Regions from separate parts of the Bradyrhizobium sp. 2S1 genome, predicted to be linked through region 1. Evidence: predicted binding sites of a transcription regulator. Region 1 holds the regulator's gene; each other region holds the start of a gene.

What was found. The regulator LexA, encoded in region 1, represses DNA repair genes until DNA is damaged. The targets are predictions, from matches to a motif close to TGTTCNNNNTGTGTTCNG.
Region 2: a site for LexA is predicted at 1,562-1,579, ahead of HAP54_RS37750 (single-stranded DNA-binding protein). Genes of this name have one in related genera too.
Region 3: a site for LexA is predicted at 1,185-1,202, ahead of HAP54_RS19450 (helicase-related protein). Genes of this name have one in related genera too.

The regions. Positions count from the first base shown of each region.
Region 1 is NZ_CP147717.1:7,559,125-7,561,393, reverse strand. It holds gene glp (gephyrin-like molybdotransferase Glp) at 1-673, shown strand, start outside; gene lexA (transcriptional repressor LexA) at 906-1,610, shown strand; gene HAP54_RS35670 (hypothetical protein) at 1,953-2,269, shown strand, end outside.
Region 2 is NZ_CP147717.1:7,976,253-7,978,521, forward strand. It holds gene gyrA (DNA gyrase subunit A) at 1-41, opposite strand, end outside; gene HAP54_RS37745 (DUF2306 domain-containing protein) at 254-652, opposite strand; gene HAP54_RS37750 (single-stranded DNA-binding protein) at 905-1,387, opposite strand; gene HAP54_RS37755 (outer membrane protein) at 1,842-2,269, shown strand, end outside.
Region 3 is NZ_CP147717.1:4,124,597-4,126,865, reverse strand. It holds gene HAP54_RS19455 (IS1380-like element ISBdi2 family transposase) at 1-884, opposite strand, end outside; gene HAP54_RS19450 (helicase-related protein) at 1,293-2,269, shown strand, end outside.

The sequences.
Region 1 (2,269 bases):
CACCGGCGACGAACTGGTGATGCCGGGCTCCCAGCCCGGCCCCGGCCAGATCGTCTATTCCAACGGCTATGCGCTGCGTGCGCTGGCGCGCGCCGAAGGCGCCGAGACCGTCGATCTCGGGGTGGCCGCCGACACGGTGGCCGCGACCACGGCCGGTATCCGCCGGGCGCGGGAGGCCGGCGCCGACATCCTGATCACGACCGGCGGCGCCTCGGTCGGCGACCACGATCTGGTCAAGCAGTCGCTGGAGGCCGAGGGCGTCGCGATGGCGTTCTGGCGGATCGCGATGCGGCCCGGCAAGCCGATGATGCACGGCCGGCTCGGGGCCATGCGGGTGATCGGCCTGCCCGGCAATCCGGTGTCGTCCTATGTCTGCGCCTTCCTGTTTCTGGTGCCGTTGATTCGGGCTTTGAGCGGCCGGAACACGATCCATCATGTCCGCACGACCGCCCTGCTCGGCCGCGACCTCGCCGCCAACGACCAGCGCGAGGACTATCTGCGCGCGCGTCTCGAGGAGCGCCAGGACGGCGCGCTGATCGCCACGCCGGTGATGCAGCAGGATAGTTCGCTGCTCGGGAATCTCGCTGCGGCGCGGGCACTTCTGGTACGTCCGCCGTTTGCGCCCGGCGCCGCCAAGGGCAGCGAATGCGAGATCCTCACACTGCCCGACTGAGGTTTTCGCGGGCTGCCGATTGCGCGCCGCCTGATGCGTTCACCGGAAATTAAGTGGTTGCGGAACACATATCGAACATATAGTGTCCGTTCATGATTTGTTTCGAGTACTGGTGTCTACAATCGGGAAGCCGCTAGGGAGCATTGCGCTCCCGAGATCAGGCCCCGTCTGAAAGGCCCCACCTGAAGAGTCTCGGAATCGAACGACGCTATCAACCGGGGGAATGCTCGAGATGCTCACGCGCAAACAGTACGAACTTCTGCGTTTCATCAATGAACGTCTGAAAGAGGCCGGCGTGCCGCCCTCCTTCGACGAGATGAAGGATGCGCTCGACCTGCGCTCGAAGTCCGGTATACACCGCCTGATCACTGCGCTGGAGGAGCGCGGCTTCATCCGCCGCCTGCCCAACCGCGCCCGCGCCATCGAGGTCATCAAGCTGCCCGAACTGGCCGCCGGCGGCGGCAACGGTCGCCGCGGCTTCACGCCGAGCGTCATCGAAGGCACCCTCGGCAAGCGCAGCAGCACGCCGCCGATCGCCGAGGACGACGGCAACCGTCCGGTCGCCGTCCCCGTGATGGGCCGGATCGCGGCGGGTACGCCGATCGAGGCGCTGCAGACCCGCAGCCACACCATCAGCGTGCCGCCCGATATGCTCGGCTCCGGCGAGCACTATGCGCTGGAAGTGCGCGGCGATTCCATGGTCGACGCCGGCATCCTCGACGGCGACATGGCGCTGATCCAGCGCAACGACGTCGCCAACACCGGCGACATCGTGGTGGCGCTGATCGACGAGGAGGAAGCCACCCTGAAGCGCTTCCGCCGCCGCGGTGCATCGATCGCGCTCGAGCCGGCCAACACTGCCTATGAAGTGCGCATCCTGCCGCCGAACCGGGTCCGCATCCAGGGCAAGCTGATCGGGCTGTATCGCAAATACTGACGGCGGCGGAGCATGATCCGGAAAAGTGCGGAGCGGTTTTCCGAAAAGATCATGCTCGAACAGACATATGGAGCGGGATGACGATTCGAAGAAAAGTCATCCCGATCCGGGAACGAGCAACAGATCGGATCGTTCCTTGGAAGATAGTGCGACGTGCGGACCACCTAGGATGCGCCCTGATACCTCTCGCGCATTGTAGCGCGTTTGTGATTGAGGCGTTCGACGGCCAGTCGTACAATCGCCCAGAAACGAGCAGACACTCGTTTGCTATCGTCCACTCTGGTAGAGGCCTGCGCCTCAAGGAGAGGCACGGGTCGCTACCTCGAAAAGAGGAGCCATCCGATGTGTGACTATAGTCTGCACGCCGTGGCATCGCGCCCCGCCATTGTCGGAGAGACGCTGATCACCACGACTTTCCGCGGCACGTCGACCCGCGGCTTTGCTTCGGAGAACGATCCCACTGTCGCGGTCTGCATGCTGCCGGGCACCGAGCTCGCTTTCGCCGAGAACGTTCGCTACGACAGCCGCTGGATCTGGACCAAGACTATGAATTTCCGCGTCGGCGTGTTCAACGAAGTCGAGCCCGACGTGCCCGATCGCCATCATGACGCGGTCGAATTCCCCGACGGCAGCCACGTTCTGGTGACCCAGCTCGTCGA
Region 2 (2,269 bases), 420 kb from region 1:
ACCGGCGGCTCGCCGGGCTTGTCGTCTTCGGGTTCGGACAAAGGGGAAATCCGGTCAGTTCTGCTGGGGAATCATATAGCGTATCGAGGGCCTGATAACCACCCTTACGCGGCTCCGGCAAGCCGTTTTTCCCTTCATTTTTTCATGCACTTACCGGCGACATTGCAGGTTCCCGGCGGGCCCGCTCTGCGTGGCGAATGCGAGCTGGCGAAGACCGGGCGGAACCGGCTTCGCAATGCCCTCTTTCGCACCTTCATTGGCCGAAAATCACCGCGTGCATGATCCGCCCGGGCATGAAGGTGAACAGCCCGGCAATGACCAGCGCGCCGAAGAAAATGCCGATCATCGTGAACTTGTGGCGGCGGACATTGTGGCTCCGTGCCGCCGTCACGCCGAGCACCAGCATCGCCAGCGAGAAGATCGACAGCAGGTGGATCGGGCTCCACGGGCCCAGCAGCCGGATCTGGTGGATCCAGAACGAGCTCCCGGCGACGATCAGCATCAGGATCACCCAGATCCAGCCGAGCGTCCGGTGCGGCAGCGTGCCCTTCGGTGCGGCGAGCTGAATCGAGCCGAGCACGAAGGCGGCCATCGCCGCGAAGGCATGGAGCGGGATCGCAGGCGCAGCGTCGAGCAATGGCGCGAGGCTCATGATGGCGGCCCTCGGGTGATGCGCGCGGCCAGGCATCGCTCGCCGCAGGCCGATGTAAATATCATTCACATCAGCCTGTGTCAAAGCACGGGGAACCCGCGAAGGCCTCTTCCGATAATCACGTAATATCAGATTGATACGAGGTTATCCTCGTAATCCACGCAAATGACTTCCCTCGCGCGTTGTACCGCCGCCCCGGGAAATGATCTTCACGGGGGTGACGCCTGACAAAATGTGGGAGGCGCGATCCCGTCAGAACGGGATGTCGTCGTCCATATCGCTGTTGCGGCCGCCGGCGGCGACTGCACGGCGCGGCGCCGAGCTGACCGGTCCGGCCGAGCCGAAATCGCTGCCGCCATCATCGGAGAAGCTGCCGCCGCCGCTGCGCCCGTCGAGCATCGTCAGGTTGGAGTTGAAGCCCTGCAGCACGACCTCGGTCGAGTACTTCTCGACGCCGCTCTGGTCGGTCCATTTGCGGGTCTGCAACTGACCCTCGATGTACACCTTGGCGCCCTTCTTCAGATACTGCTCGGCGACCTTGCAGAGACCTTCGTTGAAGATCACGACGCGGTGCCACTCGGTCTTTTCCTTGCGCTCGCCGGTGCCCTTGTCGCGCCAGGTTTCCGAGGTGGCGATCGACAGATTTGCGATCGGACGGCCGTCCTGCGTCCGCCGGATTTCCGGATCCTTGCCGAGGTTTCCAACCAGGATCACCTTGTTCACGCTTCCCGCCATCGCATCATCTCCACTCAAAAACCGGGCGCCGGACATCGGCCGCCACTCTCAACCTTCGCCACTTACGTTGCAGGCGTCGTGGATGCCCCTATACGCCGGCGCCGGCCCGACGCCTTTGCCGTCGCGCGGTTATCCACGATTATTGAGATCGAGATATAGCATCGCCGCCGGCATTGTTCCAGTTTTGTTCACCACAACCTGCCGTAGCAGCCGGCGACGGCGTTGGCGTGGCCGCCGGTCACAGGATCAGCGGTTGCCTCGCGGTGATCACTCAGAAAACTTGCAACAAAATCAGCACCTTGCGCTGTCGGCACTTCTTCCGCGAGTGTTGCATTTGGGAGACGGCGTTTCCGGTTGAATCAGCGTATAGATTCCAACCATGGCGCGGGCGCTCGCGTCTGAGATCGTGCTTCGGGACCAGTTGGAAGCCGATTTGGGAAGCGGGGGATTGATGATGAAGAAGTTTTTGCTCGCGACCGTTGCTCTGATTGCCTTCGCCGCGCCGGCGGCGGCGGCCGATCTGGCTGCCCGCCCCTATACCAAGGCGCCGCCGATGATCGCCGCCGTCTATGACTGGAGCGGCTTCTATATCGGCGCCAACGGCGGTTGGGGTTCGAGCCACAATTGCTGGGATCAGCTCCCGGGCGGCACTTTCATCGGATCGGATGGTTGCCACGATGCGACGGGCGGCGTCGCCGGTGGTCAGATCGGCTATCGCTGGCAGGCGGGCACCTGGGTGTTCGGCCTCGAAGCGCAGGGCGACTGGGCTGACCTGAAGGGCAGCAACGGCAGCGCGATCTTCCCGGGCCTGTTCACCAACCAGAGCAAGATCGACGCGTTCGGCCTGTTCACCGGCCAGATCGGTTACGCCGTCAACAACGT
Region 3 (2,269 bases), 3.4 Mb from region 1:
TTGTGGCGCGTCTCGGTATAGCCACGCAGAACCGGCAGGTTCTCGATGGCGCGTCGCGTGCGGATGTCGTCGGCGGCCTCGTCGAGTTTTCTGGCGAGCGGCTTGGTGCCGGACAGACCGAAGATGTAGTCGATGCCGTTGGTCTCGCACCACGCCATTGCCTCCGGCCGGGCATAGTGCCCGTCGCCACGGAACGTAATTCGCGTGTTGTGCCACCGCGTCCGGATATGCCGTATCAGGCGGCGCAGATGGGCACGCACCTCGACGCCGCCCGGCGTCTTGCCGGGCCGCAACACGACCGCCACGGGCCGGCTCTTCTCCGTGTCGTAGACGTGGATCGGCAGGAAGCAGCGTTCGTCATAATGAGCGTTGAACAGCGAGAGCTGCTGATGGCCGTGGACGACATCGCAGGTATCATCGATGTCGAGCGTGACGGATGCCGGCTCGCGCGGGTAGCTATCCATCCATGCGTCGACCAAAGTGTAGGTCAGTCGGATCACGTCGCGCAGGCGCGGAGCATTCTCCAGCCGCGACAGCGTCGGTTGGGAACACAGATCGCGACCCGTGTCCGGCAGCCGTCCGCAGGCCAGCTTGAATGCGGGATCGGACCGCAGATGATCGAGGTCGTCGGCGTCCTCGTAGCCGCAGCAGATCGCGAACATGCGCGCGCGGAACATATCGACAAGGCTGTGCACGACCCGCGTCGGATCGCGCCGATCCGGGAACACCCGGGCCAAATTGTCGGCCAAGCCGAGACGCCGCTCGGCCATCGCCAGAAGCATCACGCCCCCGTTCGAGGTCAGCCGACCGCCATCGAAGGCAGCTGTGACTTTCTTGGCGTGAACGGCTGGAAACGAGAAGGGCAGAATCGTATCATCGGTCATGGCGGGCCTGGCGTTCGCGGTTGAGGTGATGGGGTTGGCTTTGCAACCGAATCCTACGCCGCATCAGCGCTTTACACCACGCTCGCCAGCCTCTCAGGCGCACTCTGACGAATAAGACGGGCTAGTGGCGTCGCTAACGGACGTCTTTTTCAGTGCTCTCTGGCAGTCGAAGGGCTCGATTATGAACCATTTGAACTCGACTCATTGCCTGACAGCTTTCGGTATGACCGACGCGTCTTGGCTTTTGGCATCAACTGCGGGGTTGAAGCTATTGAAAGCGGACTTAGGACCTCTGATGCACCGAACACATCAAGAATGCGCCCATCTTACTGGACCCCTGCTTCACAACCGCCCGACTTAAAGTTCGAAACACTTTCAATTGATCCTATTGGGTCCTGCGAACTGCTCGTGTCCGAGTTCGAAACGTGGGCGATTGGTTCTTGGGCGACTAACGTACTTGAGGCGCGAGCGAACTCCGAAGGCTGGTCCGAGGGCATGCGGAATGAGGCGACAAGAGCGGCTTCTGACTTCGAGAAAGAGATGTCTCGTGTTCAAGAGGGGCTCAGCCTCTTGAAGGGCGATTCCCAACTCCAGCTAGCATTCCGCCTTATGAATCGAGCGATGCAAATCTCCGCAAGAGGTAAGTACGAGAGTTGGCGACCTTTCCAGATTGCATTTTTGCTCGCGAACATACGATGTCTCGTCGAGCCGTCGCAGGAAGCTGATATCGTCGATATCGTTTGGTTTGCCACTGGCGGCGGCAAGACCGAAACTTACCTCGGATTGCTGATTACGGCTGCACTTCTTGATCGCTTACGCGGCAAATCATCCGGAATAACCGCTTGGTCACGGTTTCCCCTAAGGCTTCTCTCCCTGCAACAAACCCAACGTTTTGCAAATGCCCTCGCAGCCGCCGAAACCGTTCGACGCGAAGAGAACATCGATGGCGATCCATTCTCGCTGGGCTTTTTGGTTGGGGGGACGGCAACCCCAAACAGGGTTAGGAAGGAGGCTCTTCGCGAAGGGGAGTGGGATGCAGATAAAATAGACGATACACCCAATGCCTTTCGAATTATTGAGACCTGCCCCTTTTGCCGCTTACGGACGGTGACCACGAGTTTTGATCGAAAGTTCTGGCGATTAGTGCACGTGTGCTCAAACCAACAGTGTGACTCCAAAGAGGAACCGCTTCCTCTCTATGTCGTGGATGATGAGATTTGGCGCTTTCTCCCTACTGTTGTTGTAGGAACACTTGATAAAGCCGCGAATATCGCTCGTCAGTCGGGCATGCGGGGTCTCATTGGGCCACCTTGGGGTCTCTGCACGAAGCCCGGCCACGGTTACACCTATGCCAAAAGGTCTGACCGCAAGAACGGGTGCCTTGT